Regions from separate parts of the Weissella paramesenteroides genome, predicted to be linked through region 1. Evidence: predicted binding sites of a transcription regulator. Region 1 holds the regulator's gene; each other region holds the start of a gene.
What was found. The regulator Rex, encoded in region 1, represses fermentation and respiration genes when NADH is low (regulators of the CRP and FNR family bind a similar motif). The targets are predictions, from matches to a motif close to TTGTGAANTANTTCACAA.
Positions count from the first base shown of each region.

Region 1 (4,501 bases):
CCTATCTGCTGTCTTGGGTGCTGCAATTTATGGTTTCTCTTTCTATAAGCAACAGACAATATCTTGGTTGCGAGTAATCATTACCGTAAGTATCGTTTTGGTCGTTGTTAATGTGATTCTTAACACACTATGGGTTGCCATGATCGGTAATATTCATAATAGTGGCACAATTATTTCTCTATTGTGGATCCGTATTATTAAACAGCTTATCTTTTTACCTATTCAAAGTATTTTATTATATTTTTTGCTTAACAATCAGACGATTGAACAATTACAACAAAAAATATAAAACAAATGAAAAGCCAGTCATAATATTGACTGGCTTTTCTGGTATACCGGCTGTTAAAGAAATATCTCTGTTACTTAAATCATAAAAAGTGTTATCATCAAAATGACTAATTATAGAAATTAGAAAGTATTTTTTAACCTATCATTAGTAACTTCGATGAATGCGCAACCCGATTTTTCGACAGGCAACCTCAAATGAACTAGCAAACTTATTACGGACATCTGGTGTGGCAAATGTTAATTTCGTTTCTGAACACACATCACCACATCCAATCCAGTAGACACAACTGTCATATACTTGACCAACAAAAATTTCTTGCTGGCCAGCAACCATTGATTCCAATGATGCAATCAGCTGACAGACAGTCTGCTCTGGAATATCTCGTGAGCTTTGTAATAGTTGCCGAATTACAGCACATTGGACTAACTTGTTCTCTTGGCACATTTGTACTTCTTGCATATCTAGCCTCCAAAACTTGTTTCTGACTTGTATCAGTTACTATTTAATTTTCCATAATTATGATAACCTATCATAAATGTTTTAACAAACATATAATTTTGTTTTCCTGAAATAAAACATGACTACCTGTTTCAACATACAATTAACAGCCTTAACTACTACACAACAAACGAGGAATTTTCACATTATGACCGAATCGATTTCTAAAACCCAGTATTTACAAACAATCTTAGAATTAAGCGGCGGCGATGAGTCAACAAAAATTTCAAATAATCAAATTGCTGAGCATTTAAATGTAACCCCTTCATCAGTTTCAAACATGTTAGCAAAACTTCAAGAAGCGGGCGAAGTTGACGTGGTCCCTTATTATGGTGTCACATTAACGAAACCTGGACGTGAAACTGCCTTACGTTTAATCCGATCACATCGTTTGATCGAGACATTTGGTGCCACAAAACTAGGACTGTCAATTTCCGAAGCTCATTCTAATGCTGATCATCTTGATCATGATGCAAATGATCAATTCATCAATGCGCTAGATAAATATTTAGATTTCCCATCACTAAGTCCCCAAGGTCTTGTCATTCCTGATATTGACCACCACTACTCTCCAAAATCATTACGGACATTGCGTGAAGCAACTGATAATGAAACTGTTACTATTAACAGTTTTACTGAGGATTTAGAGTTACTACAATATACTGAAACTTTACATCTAGACCTAAACAGCACTTGGACAATCAAAGAACGCCTGCCATTTGATGGACCATTGGTGTTAGTTTCTGGCGATAGGACAATCCAAGTCACACAACATGCCGCAGATTTTATCTATATCAACGACTAAACTATCCCATTTATATACAAAACACAAAAAAACATTGATGTCATTTCATCAATGTTTTTTTGTATTTATTATTTACTTTTCACCAAAATTATTAATAAAGTACAACAACGTTTGCAACTCATTTGTTAAGTCAACGTTCTGAACGCGAATTGATTTTGGTACATCTAAACGCAATGGCGTGAAATTCAAAATACCTCGAATGCCTGCCGTTGCCAAGCGCTTAGCAACGTCTTGCGCAACATCAGCAGGTACGGTGACAATTGCAACGTCAATTCGTTGATCTGTAATTTGCTTCTCTAAATCATCTAAACTATATACAGGAATTCCTGATTGAATTGTATTAACAATATCAGGATTAACATCAAATGCTGCTGCAATGCGTGCATTTGAACTTTGGTGAAAATTAAAATTCAACAAAGCTTGTCCTAGATTTCCTACTCCGACTAATGCAACAGAAGCTAAAGTATCTTGATTCAAAATTTCACCAAAAAACTTCATCAAAGCTTCCACGTCATACCCATACCCACGTTTTCCTAGTGCTCCAAAATAAGAAAAATCACGTCGAATTGTTGCAGCATCAAACTTTACTGCATCAGATAATTCATTTGATGAAACGCGGACAGTCCCAGAATCTAACAACAACTTCAAATAACGATAGTAAATTGGCAATCGTTTTGCCGTTGCTCTAGGAATATCATGTTCAACCATTTTGTTCGACCTCTTTTTCCAAATTTTAACTATTTCACAATCTAACTCCAACATTGTGAACCTCTTATTAGTTATAATCATACCATATATAGCACATTATGTGAACGAAATAACAATTATTAATTCACAAACCACCATTTTCTGTAAGCGTTTCCGGAATGCTGGATTTTTGATAAAAAAGTGACTGAAACTTCGGTGATAACCTTAAAAAAGAAGAGGCTGGGACAGATGTTGTCTCAGCCTCTTCTTTTTGTGCTAAAAGATATTAATTAAACGCATGTTAGTTTGACAGCATAAACGCGTTCCAAAAGTCTGAAGCCTCAATGTAACGCAATTTACGACATTTCTGTCCTTCGCTTTGCTTCGGCCAAAAATGACGAAAACTACGTTACACACCGGCTTCAAAACGACTTTTGTCTCGCTGTCTTTTTTGGCTAAAAATGTATTAATTATGTTTTGGCTTACCCTTATTTTTACGATGCTTACGCTTTGCGCGCTTTTCTTTATCAAAGCGCTCCTGACGTGAAATAACGTTTGTCACCTCAGACTTCTTACGTTGTGTTGCCTTATTATTAGTCCGTGGCTTGTCTGATGTTGAAGATGAACTAGGCGTTGCCGGCTTGCGTGGTGCTATTTTCTCAGCAACAATCGCTGTTTTTTTACTTGGTAATACATGATTACCAGAAATGGTCTGAATATCAACTGTTACCATTTTTTTTAAATCACGATAATCATGATCGTTTCCAAAGGAAATTACCGTACCTGCCTTACCCATACGCCCAGTACGCCCAGCACGATGTGTGTATGTTTCTCCATCACGTGGTAAATCAAAATTTATAATTGCCGGTAAATCAGGAATATCAAGGCCTCTAGCAGCCACATCTGTTGTGAGTAAAAATTTTGCTTTCCCCTGACGGAAGTTCGTTAATGATTTTGATCTGGTCGTACTAGAATCACCACGTACCAGCGTAGCCATTGCAACATGTTCATGGGCTAAAAAGCTTGCCGTTATTTTTAATTGCTTCGTTGTGTTAAAAAATACGATTGCTTGAAAATGTTTTTGCGTTGCCAATTGGCGCAATCTTTTTTGGCGTTGATCACGTGCTGTTGGCCAAAATTCATGTTTAATTGCTGTCGGAATTTTAACCTGACGTTGATCGATACGCAAAAAATCGCGGTTAAACAAACCACTTGCTGTTGACTGATCAACTTCTGTTGCACCAAATAATGCAACTTGTACATCATCGTCATCAATAGCATCCCAAATCAGGTCAATTTGATTTGCTGTGTCATCGCGTAACAATTCATCTGCTTCATCTAAAATCAACGTACGTAAACGTTCCAATTTTAGTTTACCATTTGCAATTAATTCACTAACACGTCCTGGCGTACCAATCAAAATTTCTGGATGTTTTTTTAATCGGTCCAGTTGATGCTTAATATTTGCACCACCTGTTAAGGATAATACCTTCAACGATAAAACATTCGCCCAATCACGGATAACACGAGTTGTCTGCATGGCTAATTCTTGTGATGGTGCCAAGATCAATAGCTGTTCACCATCTTCTGGCACCAATTCAGGTAGCAATGGCCACGTGAAAGCCAATGTTTTCCCTGTCCCTGTTGGTGCAAGTGCATCAATCGATTGGCCACTTGCTAGCGGTTCAGCGACAGCTTCCTGAATTGGTGTTAGTGTGGTAAACCCAACACTAGTTAATCGTTCTTCAAAACGGGAATCCATTTTGTCTCCTTTATATTGTGTTTATTTATTGTTCATCAGCAGGAAATACAATGCCTGCATCTTGGCGTAAATCAAACAAAACTTGGTTCACTGTTCGACTCAAAGTCAATAATTCTTGATATGCCTCAACTGTTTCATTTGGATTAGTCATCATGTCAGCAAACTTAACAACTTCCGCAATCATTGGATTTGATAATGGTTCCTGACTTAATTGATGAGCAGTACCGCCATCATCATAGTAAGTTACATTAAGTACTTCAGCGATATCCCCAATAACTAAGGTATCACGACGCCCTAAAATTTCTGAGGTCAAATGACTATTAGACCCCTTACCAAATTCAATTGTTACATCAAAATCGTTATAGCGTAGAATCGCAATACCACGACCATCAGCACCATTGCGTAACGGTGTAGCAAAATAATGACTTTGTTTTGGTGCCCCAAATAGCTTAATTGCTGC
Region 1 is NZ_CP130559.1:651,221-655,721, reverse strand. Features, by position in the region: gene QRX23_RS03275 (folate family ECF transporter S component) at 1-289, shown strand, start outside; gene QRX23_RS03270 (hypothetical protein) at 434-748, opposite strand; gene QRX23_RS03265 (metal-dependent transcriptional regulator) at 936-1,592, shown strand; gene QRX23_RS03260 (redox-sensing transcriptional repressor Rex) at 1,665-2,300, opposite strand; gene QRX23_RS03255 (DEAD/DEAH box helicase) at 2,746-4,041, opposite strand; gene QRX23_RS03250 (Gfo/Idh/MocA family protein) at 4,067-4,501, opposite strand, start outside.

Region 2 (4,501 bases), 290 kb from region 1:
TGAGGATATTATGTTAATCGCATAATATTGAATATGGGTGGTACCACGTGAACAATTAACATCACGTCCCTAGAAAACAAAGCAATTCTTGTTTTCTAGGGACTTTTTTAATGCATTAACAAATTAATCAAAACTCAGTTTATTTGTATTTAGCAGAAAGAGGGATTTTAATTATGGCTATACTAACAGCAACGAAATTACATTATGATATTGTCGGCAGTTTTTTACGTCCTAACGCAATCAAGCAAGCGCGTGCCGACTTTGCGGCAAAAAAGATTGATCAAGAACAGTTAACAGCAGTTGAAGATGAAGCTATCCGTGACTTAGTTGCCAAGGAAATTGATGCAGGTTTGAAGATTGTGACTGATGGTGAATTTAGACGTAGTTATTGGCATTTAGACACTTTTTGGGGTTTTTCTGGAATTGCTCATACCTATGCTGATCATGGCTACTTATTCCATGATGAAGAAACCAGGAATGATTCTGCTCAGGTTGTTGGCAAAATCGCCTTTGATCCAGAGCACAATGATTTAAAAGCTTTTAAGTTTTTAAATGAGCTAGTTCAAGACCAGCCAGGTATTATTGCTCGTCAGAGTATTCCATCACCAGCGCAATTTTATGCTGAGTTAGTACGTGGCGTTGAGAATGAAGAGGCATTGCATAAGTATTATCCTGACCATGCTGAGTTGGTTCATGATATCGGTCAAGCCTATCATGACTTGATTTTGGCATTGTATGATGCCGGATGTCGTGATGTGAAGCTCGATGATTGTACTTGGGGGATGGTTGTTGATAGTGATTTTTGGCAAGAAATGACTAATGGTGAATTTGATCGTGACGCATTACAGAATATTTACTTAGAGTTGAACAATGCAGCAATTGAAGATTTGCCAGAAGATTTGCGTATTAGCACCCATATTTGTCGTGGTAATTATCATTCAACATGGGCAGCTAAGGGTGGTTATGCACCAGTTGCCAGTCATTTATTTGCGCAAGAAAAAGTTGATGCGTTCTATCTAGAATTTGATGATGAACGTTCAGGTGATTTTGCACCACTAGCAGAAGTACCAGCGGGTACACAGGTAGTCTTGGGACTTGTCACAAGTAAACGACCAGAGCTTGAGCAAAAGGAAACGTTGATTAAGCGAATTAATGAAGCAACGCAGTATGTACCGCTAGAGAATTTGTCATTAAGTACACAGTGTGGCTTTGCTTCAACTGAAGAAGGTAATCAGTTGACAGAACAACAACAATGGGACAAAATCCGTTTGGTTGTTGATACAGCACAAGAAGTCTGGGGTGATTAATTTACGAGCTTATAATTAATACATTTTTAGCACAAAAAAGGCCGAGACATTTTGTCTCGGCTTTCTGCTATTATAGATAGAAATAGATTAGTTAATTAGTGTGTGAAATCAATAACCATACGACCAACAATTTGATTGTTCTTCATTTCATCAATGATGTCATTAATTTCAGATAGCTTACGGGTGTGGACAATTGGCTTCACACGATGTTCAGCACCAAATTGGAATGTTTCTGCTAAATCTTGACGAGTACCAACTAGTGACCCAGCAACTTTAATACCATCTAGCACTGTCTTTGAAATGTTCAATCCCATATCTCCCTTAGGTAAGGCGATAGCGACTAACGTACCATCAGGACGCAATGCATTAACGGCTGTTGTAAATGAATCTGGACTAACCGCTGTGATGATGGCACTGTGAACGCCACCAACTTTATCTTGCAACAGTTGTGAGGCATCTTCGTTACGAGAATTAATCGTTAAATCAGCACCTAATTCCTTAGTAGCGGCTAGTTTTGCATCATCAATATCTACCGCAGCAACATGCGCACCAAAAACATTATGGGCATACTGTACCGCTAAATTACCTAAACCACCGGTACCAACGACTTCAACCCATTGGCCGGGTTTTAGATCACCAGTCTTAAGACCTTTATAGACAGTTACACCAGCACAAGTCAATGAAGTTGCTTCGATTGGATCGAGACCTTCAGGAACCTTAACTGCATAGTCTGCTGGGACGATGCATTCTTCAGCCATGGCACCATCAACATTAAACCCTGAATTTTCTACATTTCGACAAAGGGTTTCACGGCCAGTTGTACAATACTCACAATGACCACATCCTTTGTAGAACCAAGCAATTGATACCCGATCACCAATTTTTAGGCTCGTTACACCGTCAGCAATCTTGGTCACTTTTCCAACACCTTCGTGACCAATAATGCGACCTGGTACTTTACCAAAATCACCAGCAGCGACATGTAAATCTGTGTGACATAAACCACAATATTCCATTTTTACAAGTGCTTCACCATATTTCAAATCCCGTAGTTGGACATCTTTAATATCAACATATCCATCACAATTATCTCTGACAACGGCTGCTTTCATAGTAGTTTCCCCCAAATTATTTATTGATATTTAAACACTTAAAGCATATCAAAAAAGGTAAAAAAGGTAAAGTGAAAATAATCACAAATAAACGCGAAAATACTACTTATTTTATTTAACAATGTGTTAAACAAATTCATCATTTCTGTATAGTGTAATTTTAATTAAATATGTGTATTCTAGGGGTAAGGAGTACGGATTAAGTAGTATTTCTTAGAGATTTTGATTTGAAAAACCATGGTTTATTGCATTGAAGAGGGGGAATAATTTATGAATTACAGTAGTGGTAATTTTGAAGCATTTGCACACCCAAGAAAGCCAGCCGGTGTTGATCAAAAATCGGCTTACATTGTCGGTGGTGGTCTAGCAGGTTTAGCCGCAGCAGTATTCTTGGTTCGTGATGGCCAGATGCCAGGTAAGCAAGTTCATATTTTAGAAGAATTGTCTGTACCTGGTGGTTCGTTAGATGGTACTGAGCGACCAAATATTGGATTGGTCACACGTGGTGGCCGCGAAATGGAAAATCATTTTGAAACGATGTGGGATATGTATCGTTCAATTCCATCGTTAGAGATTCCCGGAGCATCATATTTAGATGAATTTTATTGGTTAGATAAAGATGATCCAAATTCTTCAAACACCCGTTTAATTTATAAACGAGGACAACGTGTGCCAACTGACGGTCAGTATACCTTAGATGAAAAGTCAGTTGAACTCATCAAGTTAATCATGACACCAGAATCAAAACTTGGGCGCACGACAATTGAAGAATTTTTCTCACCTGAATTTTTTGAGAGTAATTTCTGGATGTATTGGGCAACGATGTTCGCTTTCGAAAAATGGCATTCAGCTATTGAAATGCGCCGTTACACGATGCGTTTTATTCATCATATCGATGGGCTACCTGATTTTAAAGCATTGAAATTTAACCGATACAATCAATATGATTCAATGGTTTTACCAATCATTAAGTATCTTGAAGGGTTTGGAGTTGATTTTCAGTATAATACGACAGTCGACAATATTGATGTTGATATTAATGATGATGATCATACGAAAACGGCACGTAAGTTATTCATGCATGTGGATGGTGAACAAAAGGAGCAGCAATTAACACCGAATGATTTAATATTTGTGACAAATGGGTCGATTACTGAGAGTTCCACATATGGTTCTCATTATGAAGCAGCACCAGTTACCAATGAATTAGGTGGCAGTTGGACACTTTGGAATAATCTTGCCGAACAATCAGAAGAATTTGGTCATCCAGCAGTATTTTATGACAATTTACCAGAAAAAAGCTGGCATGTGGCAGCAACACTCACGATTAAGAATAGTGAGCTGGAACCTTACATTGAGCGTTTAACGAATCGTGATTTACATGATCATAAAGTCAATACGGGTGGTATTGTAACGATTACAGACTCTAATTGGCTGATGAGCTTTGCAGTTCATCGACAACCACATTTTAAACAACAGACTGAAAATGAAGTTGTCGTTTGGCTATATGCTTTGTATTCTGACACAAAGGGAAATTTTGTTGATAAGACAGTTGTTGAAAGTACTGGTGAAGAAATTACACAAGAGTGGTTATATCACTTGGGTGTACCAGAAACAAAAATTAAAGCATTGGCAAAGCAGGAGAATATTAATACAGTTCCGGTTTATATGCCGTTTATTACTTCATACTTTATGCCGAGAGTTGCTGGTGATCGACCAGCAGTTGTACCGGATGGATCAGTGAATTTGGCGTTTATTGGTAATTTTGCTGAATCACCAACACGTGATACAGTCTTTACAACGGAGTATTCAATTCGAACAGCGATGGAATCCGTATATACGTTATTAAATGTTGAACGGGCAGTGCCAGAGGTGTTTAATTCAGTTTATGATATTCGAACACTATTGCGTGCGGTTTACTATATGAATGATAAAAAGAAGCTAACTGATATTGATTTGCATATACCAAAGTTGGTTCAAAAAACAGCATTGCATAAAATTGATGATACCTGGGTAGCAGAGTTGTTGAAAGAAGCTGGGTTGCTTTAATCGGATATTGAAAGAACGTTAGAAAATGAAGTT
Region 2 is NZ_CP130559.1:361,042-365,542, forward strand. Features, by position in the region: gene QRX23_RS01660 (5-methyltetrahydropteroyltriglutamate--homocysteine S-methyltransferase) at 174-1,307, shown strand; gene adhP (alcohol dehydrogenase AdhP) at 1,403-2,419, opposite strand; gene QRX23_RS01670 (oleate hydratase) at 2,690-4,468, shown strand.
Region 2: a site for Rex is predicted at 2,489-2,506, ahead of adhP (alcohol dehydrogenase AdhP). Genes of this name have one in related genera too.

Region 3 (4,501 bases), 700 kb from region 1:
TAATCATAACCAGTGACCAGCTAAACATAAAGGCAAAGGTAAACTTACCAGATCCTGGTAAAAACTTTTCGGCTTGTATGGCAGTACCAAAGGCTGCCGCAGTACCTAACGTTAAGAATAATGTTGCCAACATTGAACGAGCTGCATAACGCGCATAACTATTGTTAAATAATGCAACTTTATTCATTAAGGCATCATCGATTTTTTTAAATAACGGTGATTTCTCAACGGGTGCTTCTTTTGCTGCTACACTGGGAATTTCAGCAGCATAATCTCTATCTTGTGGTATATCCATGTCTTCTCCTAATATATCAGTCAATATTTTTATTTGAGTTTATTTTTTATTACCAAGCGTCTCGTAAAGTAAACTTTCTAACGTCATCGATCGTTTGAGTACCAGCTAATTGCATAACTAGAGCCAACTCATCCTTAAAGAAGTTAAAGACTTGTTCAACACCAGTTGCACCACCAAGTGATAGACCGTAAATAACAGGACGACCAATAGCAACAAGATCAGCACCAGAAGCAAGGGCCTTGAAGACGTGTTGACCACGACGAACACCACTATCAAAGACAACGGGTGCGCGACCATTAACTGCTTCAGCAACAATTTCTAATGATTCAAAGGCTGCGGGTCCACCATCTAATTGGCGACCACCATGGTTTGTTACCCAGATTCCACGCGCCCCAGCATCTAGTGAGCGGTAAACATCTTCAGCAGATTGAACACCCTTAACATAAACAGGGATATCAGTATGACTGGCAATGTATTCAACATCACGAGGTGCTAACTTTTGCTTAGCGGACTTGTAGACAGCATCCATTGTTTGGCCAACACCAGATTGGTAAGCAGCCACAATAGGCATCGCCAATGGGAAAGTAAAGTGATTACGCTTGTCAGCTTCACGGTTACCACCAAGGGTTGCATCAGCAGTTAAAACGATTGCCTTTGAACCGTTGCGTTCAGCAGTTGCAATAATCTGGTCGTTAATACCATTGTCCTTACTCATGTAGAATTGGAACCATTGGTTAGCATCTTGACCACCAGCTTCACGAATATCTTCTAGTGTTGTTGATGCGAATGATGAAGCCGTGAAAATTGAACCAAAGTTTGCAACACCTTTAGCTGAATACTTTTCACCTTCAACGTGAGCTAAACCATGTGCAGCAACCGGTGCCATAATAATTGGTGCTGTTAGATGCATATCTTGGAAATCAACGGATGTATCTGGATTTTCAACATCACGTAAGACACCAGGTACAATTACCTTTTTATCGAATGCTTTGATATTGTTCTTGTACGTGATTAGATCACCAGCGCCACTTTGAATGTACCCATACCCACCTTTTGGGATCACATTTGCAGCAGCTTCTTCTAAATCATTTGTATTAACAAAATCAATTTTTCCTTCACGTTCACTAGCAATGTATTCTGCCATATGTATAAATCTCCTTAAAATTAAATAAACTCTCAATTAGTGTAAGCGTTTACATCGAACCTACAAGGAGTACCTTACACTATTTAATTCCTGAATACAAGATTTAATATTAAAATTAATATCGTTTATCATGCAAAATCATTGTTTATTTAATCACATATGGGACATTTCATGGAAACTAGAAAATGTATTTAATAATGTTTATATATACAAAATTTGGTCAAAAAATTTGCGATTCGTATGGACTATTTATGATAAGGCGTATGTGCATTAATCATAAAACTACGGTAAATTTGTTCAGTTAATACTAGACGCATTAATTGATGTGGTAATGTGAAACGACCAAAACTTATTTGTGTGTTGGCACGTTTTAGAACTTCTGGTGCTAACCCTAATGATCCACCAATCACAAAAGTTAAATCAGATTTACCTGTGGTTGTTAAATGATCGATTTCAGCAGCAAGTTCTTCACTAGAGCGCTCTGTTCCTTTAATTGCTAATGCAAAAACGTACTCCTTATCTTTAATTTTATTAAGGATACGGTTACCTTCTTTTGCCATCACTTGATCCATTTGGGCCTGTGATAATTGTTCGGGTGCTTTTTCGTCAGGAACTTCAATAATTTCTACTTTTGCGAATTTATGCAAACGTTTTGCGTATTCTGCAATACCATCTTTCAGGTATTTTTCCTTTAATTTGCCAACACCGATAATTTTTATGTTCATTGTTTGTGTGCCTTTCTTAAATAGTTCGTTAATTTTATAAACTGTTTTATAAGATGTGGATAAGTACTAAAAAAAATCGTAAAAAATACGTTATCCACAAGTTAACCACAACCTAAAAAATGCCTGCGAGCATTATTATACCAGAGTGTACAGCGATCTTTGTGAATATTTTTAGACATTTATCCACTGTTGTGAATAATGGTTGTGGATAACTTGTGAAAAGTGATGATAACGGCATTTGTAAACGCTAAATTAGTGAAATTATACTCATAATAAATAAGCATGAAAAAAGTTATACACAATATAAAAAGTTGCTTTTAAATCATTTTACAAAATATATGAAGCTAAAACCAAGATAACATTCGATATTTTTGCTTTTTATAGGAATAATTAAGCTTTATAATTCTGATAAAACGGTTTAAAAACGTATAATTTTGATAAATTGAACGATGATTAGGTTAAATTTCAATTTTCGTGCAAGGTTTAACCTAATTTAAAGCTAAAAGCCTAATTTAATAACCTTTTGTTCATTACAATTAGTTTTAACAGGTTATCCACATTGACATATGCATTGATTTAATAGGGTTTCTCAACAATAAATTACGAGTTATTCACATGTTTTCCACAGAAAGCGGTGGAATACGTGGACTTTTCCTCAAGTTATCCACAAAAATCTGTGAAAAACTTTTGCCATGCTCCTGTATAATATAAGAAAGTTGGGAGATACTTAATTATGAAAAAAATATTTAGCAAATTAACGCCACCACAGGTATTAACGTTTGGATTTTTGGCGATTATATTTGTTGGGGCTTTTATATTAAGGATGCCTGTTTCGCAGCAAACCGGTGTGCATGTTAATTTTCTTGATGCCCTGTTCACTGCCGTATCAGCCACGGCTATTACGGGGTTAACAGTTGTTAATACAGCAGCAACTTGGTCGACGTTTGGGCAAATTGTCCTGCTGGTTATGATTGAAATTGGTGCATTAGGATTCATGACGTTTGCGGTATTGTTATTTGCAATAACTGGTCAACGTTTGGATTTAAAAGCAAGGTTAATGGCACAACAGGCATTGAATTTGCGGAATTTAGCAGATGTTAAGAGTGTATTGTCGTACGTCTTCTCGCTGTCAGCGATTATTCAAATTGTCGGTGCCGTATTGATGTTGCCTGACTTTATTCCCCGTTTTGGTATTGGTAGAGGAATTTACCTGAGTGTTGCCTCTTCAATTTCAGCATTTGGAAATGCAGGCTTCACCTTCTTTGATAAACCAGTGTCATTTCTTCAGAATGATCCCTATATTTTAATCATTTGGATGTTACTGATTACGGCAGGTTCCTTAGGATTCCTTGTTTGGCGAGATCTATTACTTTTCCACAGGCAGCGCCGAGTTAGTCTACATACTAAAGTCGCGCTAAATGTGTCAGGATGGTTAATTGGGCTGAGTTTTGCCATGTTTTTGTTTACTGAAAATGTTTTGGCACCCCTAGCCCATACTTCATCGCTGGGTCACCGAATTCTTGATAATTTGTTTTTAGCAGTTGTACCTCGTACGGCGGGTCTTGAGGTTGTACCACTATCTAATATTTCTGCAGCAGGTATTATGATTATCACACTACTAATGTTTGTTGGTGGAACGCCAGGATCTACTTCAGGTGGTATTAAGACAACAACATTGGGTATTTTATGGATGCAATCACTTGCAGCACTCCGCGGTCAGGAACAAGTTAATTTTGGTGGTCGTCGCTTTAGTCCTAAAATTGTTATTAAAGCGATGATGTTAGCGGTTATTTCAATTGTTTTTGTGGCTGCAGTTTCACTATTGTTGACAGTGACGGAAACAATTCCTAAAGGTCAAGGCATGGAATATATTGTTTTTGAAGTTATTTCAGCCTTTTCAACAACTGGTTTTTCATTAGGCTTAACGCCACATCTTACCAATTTTGGTGAAATCGTTATTATGATTGTGATGTTTATCGGTCGTGTTGGACTATATACGGTAATGTTTTCAGTAATGAACATTCGTGATAAGCCAAGTAGTTACCAGTATCCAACTGAGGAAGTAATTATTGGCTAAAAATCTGTTGATTGCGTAAACTATAAGGTAGAAAATGATAGGAGCTTTGAGCATGTCAGAAATCAAGATGATTGCATCCGATTTGGATAGTACATTCTTTAATGATCAGAAACATTATCATAAAACACATTTTGCAGATGTTTTGGATAAGATAACGTTGCAAGGTGGCTATTTTGTTGTTGCAACTGGTCGTGATGTTGATTCAGTGGATCCATTCTTTAAATCCTTTGCAGGACGTTATGATCTAGTTGCTGATAACG
Region 3 is NZ_CP130559.1:1,921,188-1,925,688, reverse strand. Features, by position in the region: gene QRX23_RS09660 (formate/nitrite transporter family protein) at 1-295, opposite strand, end outside; gene QRX23_RS09655 (alpha-hydroxy-acid oxidizing protein) at 345-1,439, opposite strand; gene rlmH (23S rRNA (pseudouridine(1915)-N(3))-methyltransferase RlmH) at 1,685-2,164, opposite strand; gene QRX23_RS09645 (TrkH family potassium uptake protein) at 2,898-4,241, shown strand; gene QRX23_RS09640 (HAD family hydrolase) at 4,294-4,501, shown strand, end outside.
Region 3: a site for Rex is predicted at 1,581-1,598, ahead of QRX23_RS09655 (alpha-hydroxy-acid oxidizing protein). Genes of this name have one in related genera too.